Regions from separate parts of the Massilia sp. W12 genome, predicted to be linked through region 2. Evidence: predicted binding sites of a transcription regulator. Region 2 holds the regulator's gene; the other holds the start of a gene.
The links. Region 2 encodes NrdR, which represses ribonucleotide reductase genes. Its sites were predicted from a motif close to CACNANATNTNGTG; they were not measured.
Positions count from the first base shown of each region.

Region 1: the regulator NrdR is predicted to act here: its motif matches at 1,865-1,878, upstream of V8J88_RS23215 (ribonucleoside-diphosphate reductase subunit alpha).

Region 1 covers NZ_CP147776.1:5,647,994-5,651,944, forward strand. Annotated here, with positions in the region: gene V8J88_RS23215 (ribonucleoside-diphosphate reductase subunit alpha) at 1-1,654, opposite strand, end outside; gene V8J88_RS23220 (CCXG family PEP-CTERM protein) at 2,113-2,751, opposite strand; gene V8J88_RS23225 (hypothetical protein) at 3,056-3,751, opposite strand.
Region 2 covers NZ_CP147776.1:4,544,983-4,548,933, forward strand. Annotated here, with positions in the region: gene V8J88_RS18350 (GspH/FimT family pseudopilin) at 1-236, opposite strand, end outside; gene V8J88_RS18355 (GspH/FimT family pseudopilin) at 496-1,245, opposite strand; gene nrdR (transcriptional regulator NrdR) at 1,465-1,929, opposite strand; gene glyA (serine hydroxymethyltransferase) at 1,974-3,221, opposite strand; ZMP/ZTP riboswitch at 3,306-3,425, opposite strand; gene V8J88_RS18370 (SDR family NAD(P)-dependent oxidoreductase) at 3,603-3,951, shown strand, end outside.

The DNA.
Region 1 (3,951 bases), 1.1 Mb from region 2:
TATTGCAAGGATCTTTGAAGGTGATCCAGGGATGGCCGGTTTCAAACAGCATCGACAGCATTTTGCGCCACAGATCGAGCGCCTGCACTTTTTTGAACAGCTTGATTTCGCCGCGTGCGGCGCGCGCTTCGTAGCCGGTATAGGCTTCTTCAAATGCGCGGCCGAATTTGTCGTGCAAGTCCGGCGCGTCGGACGGCGAAAACAGCGTCCATTCGCCTTTTTCCATCACGCGCTTCATGAACAGATCGGGAATCCAGTTCGCGGTGTTCATGTCGTGGGTGCGGCGGCGGTCGTCGCCGGTGTTTTTGCGCAGGTCGAGGAATTCCTCGATGTCCATATGCCAGGTTTCCAGATAGGCGCATACCGCGCCCTTGCGCTTGCCGCCCTGGTTGACCGCGACGGCGGTGTCATTCACCACTTTCAGGAACGGCACCACGCCTTGCGATTTGCCGTTGGTGCCCTTGATGTGCGAGCCGAGCGCGCGCACCGGGGTCCAGTCATTGCCCAGGCCGCCGGCGTATTTCGCCAGCAGGGCGTTTTCTTTGATCGCCTCATAAATGCCATCCAGATCGTCGGAGACCGTGGTCAGGTAGCAGGATGAGAGTTGCGAGCGCCGCGTGCCGGAATTGAACAGGGTCGGCGTCGAACTCATAAAGTCGAACGACGACAGCAGGTGGTAAAACTCGATGGCGCGCGCTTCGCGGTCGATTTCATTTAAGGCCAGGCCCATCGCCACGCGCATGAAAAAGGCTTGCGGCATTTCGATGCGCACTTGGTTGACGTGCAGGAAATAGCGGTCGTACAGGGTTTGCAGGCCGAGATAGCCGAATTGCAAATCGCGCTCGGCCACAATCGCTTGCGCCAGACGCTGCAGATCAAATTCGCCCAGACGCGGGTCGAGCAGTTCAGCGGAAATGCCTTTGCGGATGAAGGCCGGGAAGTATTCGCGATACGCCGCCGGCGTGTCTTTTTGCGCCACTTCCTGTGCAAACACTTCTTTACGGATGGTGTGCAACAGCAGGCGCGCGGTGACCAGACTGTAAGCCGGGTCTTTTTCCATCAGCGCGCGTGCGGCCAGGATGGCGGATTTGTGCAGCTCTTCAACCGGAATGCCGTCGTACAGGTTTTTCAGGGTTTCGCCCAGGATGGCTTGCGCATCCACATGCTTTTCCAGGCCGATACAGGCGGCGGAAATCAATTCGCGCACGCGCTCGCGGTCGAGCACGCGCATTTCGCCGTTTTCCAGCACATGCAATTTCGGCTCGCCTTCGCCGCGCGCTTCTTTCTGCTGGCGCCGTTCTTCCATATGCTTGGCGCGGTACAGCACGTAGGCGCGCGCCACGTCGTGTTCGCCGGAGCGCATCAAAGACAGTTCGACTTGATCTTGAATGTCTTCAATATGGAAGGTGCCGCCGGTCGGCTGGCGGCGCTGCAGCGCGCTGACCACGTTCTCGGTCAGCTGTTCCACCAGCTCGCGCACACGGGCCGAGGCCGCACCCTGTCCGCCATTCACCGCCAAAAACGCCTTGGTCATCGCAATTGCGATTTTGGCCGGCTCAAAGCCGACCACGGCGCCATTGCGGCGGATCACGCGGTACTCGGCGCGTGCGAGTTGCGGCGTATCCAGGCCCGGCGTGGCGCCGGCCAGGGGCATGGCTTGGCCGGTTGGCAACAGGGATGTGTCTTGCGTCGTGTGCATTGAAGCTCCTGAATCTGGCTGGTGGGGCGGCGGCCCCGTTGATCATGCGCACCCCGGTTCTGCGGCGCTCAGCGCCTGGCAAGTTCCGGTATGCGGGCTGCGTGACGGGAAGCTTACGATGTAAGCCGCTTGCAAGATACGGCAGAATCTGTTAAGCCCTCTCAACACTATATATAGTAGTCGAAATCACGCGAGGCACAAATTGTAGTGCCCATCCGGAGGCCACGCAATCGTTTTTGACAACATAAAAAGAGATTTTTCGCTTGAATTCGGCGATGAAATATGGCAGAGGCATGACAGATCGGCGTATCAAAATCAGCAAAAAAGCCATGCATCAATGTTGCCGCGTTAACAAGGAAAAGCCCGCAAGCGCAAGGCCTGCGGGCTTTTCTGCGGCGCTTTTGGCGCTGTGATCAGGCCAGTTTTTGTTGGCGGCGGCGGCTTAACATGCCAACTGCGCCCAGACCTGCCAGCAGCAGGGCGTAGGTTTCGGGTTCCGGCACCGGGTTCAGGGTCTGGTTGTTGAAGCTTTGGAAGCCCTGGCCGAAGTTGTATTGAATTTGCTGACCGCCATCACAGCAGTTTTCCAGGCCGTACACCGTCAGGGTGTGGTTGCCGGCGGCGATATTGCCGGAGAATTGGAAGTACTGGCTGGGGTTGTTGTAATTACCGGCCCACCACATATCGGTGTTGCGGAAAGCGACGGCCTGGCCGTCCAGGAAGATCGCGCCGCCACGGCCAAAATCCACCCCGGCGCGAATCGTCCATGTGCCGGCCTGGTTGCCTTGCACGCCGAATTGAATGGTGGATTTAAACGCCACATTGGTATAGCTGCCGCCAAAAATGGACTGGTTGGAAATATTGTTATAGCTGGCGATATTTGTCACGCCATAACCGGCGCCGGGCGCGGCAACCGCAGCTTCCACCACATCGCGGTAAGCTTCAGCAGTGGCTTGCGGGCCGGCGGCAGAATAGCCGGTTTGGAACGAAATCAGGCTGGCATTCGCGTGCGCTGCGGCAAACAAAGCGATCAGTGCGGCAATCTTTTTCATCAGTATTCCTTTGTGTGGTAGCGGGGCCTTGCAGGACTTTTTTCATTCATCTGTGAATATTTATCCACATGTTTTTATGGCAATCCTGAGTACGGCATTGTAATGATGCCTGGCGGCAATGTAAACGCCGGATATTGATTTATTGATAAATTAGAGGGGTATTTCTTTTCCCAGCGTCAGCAGGCAGACTTTAGCTGCTATGCGGCGGCAATCTATGCGCTTGAGGGAATGCGAACAAGCCGGGTTCCCGCCTGTGCGGAAAAAATGGCGGCAGCCATGGGCCGCAATTTTTGCGACAAACGCATCAGCCCGGGCAGTTGGTGGCTTCCATTTTCCCGCTGAAGCCGCCATTCACGGCGGAGGGCCGGTTTGGCAGATGCATGCAATAACTGTTCTTGCCATGGCGGATGCGGTAAAACTCTTGCCCGCCGACAGAAATACGTTCAATAGTGGCTTCGCGCGGGATGCCGGCGGCGCGTATGGCTTCTTCAAAACGGTCGCCATGCCCCATGGCGCTGGCGCGCGCCAGCGGCGAATCGCCAGCGCGCAAGCCGCGCTCGGTTTTGCCGGCGGCGCGCAGGGCGTTTTGCGCGAATTCGCTGTCATATTGGCGCGCAAAGGGATCGCTTGGCGTTGCCGGGGCGGGTTTGTCCAGATTGACGGGCGCGGGCGGCAGCAAGATGGCGGCGGGCGGCGCGGCAGTTTCTGTGGGCGGCAGTGGCCGTGGGACTGGGGTGGGCGCTGCCGGCGGCGCAGTTTGCCGCAGCGTGCGCGGCTGAGGATTGCTTTGCTGGATTGCTTGCGCTTGTGCCGGCCTGTGCGGCGCCGGCGGTGGCAGGAAAACGATTTGCAAGTCCTGGCGCTTGAGTTGGCTGGCAGGCGCTGTACGCTGAGCGGGCGCGGGCTTGCGCCATTGCCAGCTAAACAGCAAGCCTAAGTGCAGCGCAATGCTGCACAGTATAGCCAGGCGATAGGATGGGCTTGCAGTGGCGAAATTCATGAGGCTCAAGAGCTGGGGGGCAAAACGGCATTGTATGATGCAGCTTATTCTGTCCCTGAGGCTGAACGGCTTCAGCCGCCCTGGTAGCATCAGATGGCGGTCTGGGCAGCATATGCTGACACTCTGGCAAGCGTTTGCTGAATATGTCAACGCATTTCACTGCGGATTTAACAAAGTAATATTTAAATAGCGATTTTTTT
Region 2 (3,951 bases):
ATCCAGCCGGCGTTCCAATTGGTGCTGCCATTACTGCACTGAGGCGCTGCATCATTCGGTTTTTCAGAGCGGCAGATTGTCACCAGACGGCTGCGCTGCACCGCCTCTGAACGGGCCAGGGTCATTGCGCCAATCATGTCATTGGCATGAGTCGAAACTTTGCTATCGTTCAGAAAGCCCGCCATATTGGGAACGCCGACGGTCAGCAAGAGCACGGTGATCAAGACTGTCACCATAGCCTCAATCAGGGAAAAACCTGCCTGCGTATGGCAGGCAGGCCGGGATGGAGCGCTCAGTCGCCTTCGCTGCTGATCTGGGTAAGCTTGCATGGGATATATATAGAAACCGGATGGATGAGTTGACATCATATTTTGCCAGCCGGAATGCAGCAAGCTTCATGCGATAAATGGCAGGCTTTCAAGGATGGGCGGCTAAAGCTGTGAATACTTCTCCACAGTTTTCCGCTATGCAACAAAACACCCATCCCGTCATACCTCATGCACAACGATCCACATCCCGCAACACTCTGGTTCTGCCTGCACGGGAAATGCACAAAACCCTTTGCTGCTTGCCATCCCAGGAAAATTGCACACGGGCACCGGCGATATTCAAAGGCACGCCTTGCGGCCCCCAGATAATCGCAGTCGCGGTAGCGTCACCCTCCCCGCCTTCATGCAAGGTTCCTTGACGGGCCAGGATTTCATCCTCGGCATCGACCTGCCCCAGATTGCCGGCGCCATTTTCCACAAACACCAGCCAACCGGCGGCCCAATCGCGCGGCCCATGCCCATCCACAGTATCCAGGCTGCACTCATCACGCCCCTGGTCTGCGCGCACACTGCGGCAGACTGTCACCGGCTTGCCGCGCTGAATCGCCTCCGTGCGTGCGAAGGACTGCGCGGCTATAAATTGATTAACGCTGGTGCTGAGTTTGGTGTCGCGCAGCAATTTATTAAACTCAGGCAGCGCCTGCGTCAGCAAGATCAATCCGATGGCCAGGGCGATCAATAATTCCGGCAGGCTGTGGCCGGCTTGCAGCCAGCGCCCGTGCTTATGCGGCATTTGCCGGCGCCAATCCAGGCGCTCACGCCACGCCATCCGAACGCGCCGGCCAGCCCCGGCCAGCTTGGGCAGCAGCAAGGTCCGGGTGAAATGAATGGCGGCGGACAAAATGTTTTGCCTGCGACTGAAGATATTGCGCATACCCATCTGATTCCACAGGTGCGCAAGATGATGTCTCAACATGGCTCCCCTCCGATCTTTGGTTGGCAATGCAGGAGCCTGCCGGACGCATCCAAGCCCGACAGGACTGCAACAATCGTCACCGCCTCTGGCGGCGCAATTTCAGGCTAGACAGCAGATTTGCCTGCAACAAGCGGGATGGAACAAAGAAAACGCATTCTTGCCACTCGACAAGCCTGCGTTGCGGGAACACGACAAGTTATGAAAAATGGCCAACAGCTTTCAATTCTGGCCGGGGGGACGGGCGAATTCTTCGATTGCGTTTTGAAACTGCGTCAGATCGTCAAAACTCTGATACACCGAGGCAAAGCGGATATAAGCGACTTGATCGAGCTGCTTAAGCTCATCCATCACCCACTGCCCGATCTGACCGCTGGGCACTTCGCGCAGACCGGATGAGAGCAATTTTTCCGTGATGTGCTGCACCGCCGTGTCAATCGCCGTGACAGCGACCGGGCGTTTGCGCAGCGCCAGCATGAGGCTGGCGCGCAATTTGGCGGGATCAAATTCGGTGCGGCTGGCGTTCTTTTTGACCACTACCGGCAGCACCAGCTCCACTCTTTCATAAGTGGTGAAGCGCTTATCGCAGTTGGCGCAACGGCGCCGGCGCCGGATCGAATCACCCTCATCCGAGGCGCGCGAATCCAGCACCTGGGTTTCCTGATGGTGGCAAAAAGGACATTTCATCTTAGTCGATATGACAAGGGCGGCCAGCAGGCCGCCCGGGGTGTTTATGCTGCGTACACCGGGAAGGCGTCAGTCAGCACCTTGACTTCCGCTTTCACACGTTCGATCACTGCTGCATCTTGCGGATTATCCAGCACGTCCGCAATCAGCTGGCCGACTTTGTGCGATTCGGCTTCGCCGAAACCGCGCGTGGTCATTGCCGGGCTGCCCAGACGGATGCCGGAAGTCACGAATGGTTTTTCCGGGTCGTTCGGAATCGCATTCTTGTTGCAAGTCATGTGCGCGCTGCCCAGCACCGCTTCCGCCGCTTTGCCGGTGATGTTCTTGGGACGCAAGTCAACCAGGAACACATGCGACTCGGTGCGCCCGGAAACAATGCGCAGACCGCGCGAAATCAACGACTTGGCCAGCGCGTCAGCGTTTTTCAACACCTGCTGCTGATACACCTTGAATTCCGGGGTCAGCGCTTCTTTGAACGCCACCGCCTTGCCGGCGATCACATGCATCAGCGGGCCGCCTTGCAGGCCGGGGAAAATTGCGGAATTGATGGCCTTTTCGTGCTCGGCTTTCATCAGGATGATGCCGCCGCGCGGGCCGCGCAGGGATTTATGCGTGGTCGAGGTGACAAAATCGGCATGCGGCACCGGATTCGGGTACACACCGGCGGCGATCAAGCCGGCGTAGTGCGCCATATCCACCATGAAATACGCGCCGACATCCTTGGCCACCTTGGCCATGCGCTCGAAATCAATCCGCAAAGCGTAAGCGGAAGCGCCGGCGATGATCAGTTTCGGGCGCGTTTCATGCGCCTTCTTTTCCATCGCGTCGTAGTCGATTTCCTCTTGCGCGTTCAAACCGTAAGACACCACGTCAAACCATTTGCCGGACATGTTCAAGGCCATGCCGTGGGTCAGATGACCGCCTTCAGCCAGGGACATGCCCATGATGCGGTCGCCGGGTTTGAGCACGGCGAAAAACACGCCCTGATTCGCCTGCGAGCCGGAGTTCGGCTGCACATTCGCGGCTTCGGCGCCAAATAATTGTTTTACGCGGTCAATCGCCAATTGTTCGGCCACATCCACGAATTCGCAACCGCCATAGTAGCGTTTGCCGGGATAGCCTTCGGCGTATTTATTGGTGAGTTGTGAACCTTGCGCCTGCATCACTGCCGGCGAAGTGTAGTTTTCAGAGGCGATCAACTCGATATGATCTTGTTGGCGCTGATTTTCTTTTTGAATCGCGCTCCATAATTCGGGGTCGATGTTGGCGAGTGTATGGTCTTTTGCGAACATGAAAAAACTCCTTCAGTAATTGCTTTCAGAAGCCGCGCAGGCAGGCCTGGCTGAACGGTCAGGCGCCGACACTGGCGTAGCAACCATCATCGCCCAGGCGAACGGCATTGACTCTCACGTTCCCCGGTGGCGCTCCACCTTTTCACCGTTCACGGCAAACTTTGTTATGCTTGGAACGGCTTCTCGCCAGTCACGTGAGACATCGGGAGCGGCATTGCCTTGCAGCAAGTCTGCCCCGCTAATGGTGCGGCGATTGTAAAGTAAGGCCAGGGATTCGGCAAGCCGCAACCAGCTCTGCGAATTGCAGTGCAACATTGCGTAATTATGCATAATCAGAGGAACGATGGCCCGCAGTTCATATTTTCAGTAAAAGGAGAAACCATGATTGTATTGGTAACCGGGGCCAGCTCGGGCTTTGGCGAGGCGATTGCACGCCGCTTTGTCGCCGGCGGCGCGCGCGTAATCGCAGCGGCCCGCCGCAGCGAACGCTTGCAGGCGCTGGCTGCGGACTTGGGCCCGGCGCTGCTGCCGCTGACGCTGGACATGCGCGAACGCAGTGCGCTTACTGCGCTGCCGCACAGCCTGCCGCCGGAATGGCGCGAGATTGATGTGCTGGTGAATAACGCCGGCCTGGCGCTGGGCACCGAACTGGCGCAACACGCCAGCCTGGACGAATGGGAAACCATGATCCAAACCAATTGCTTTGGCCTGGCCGCGTTGACCCACACCC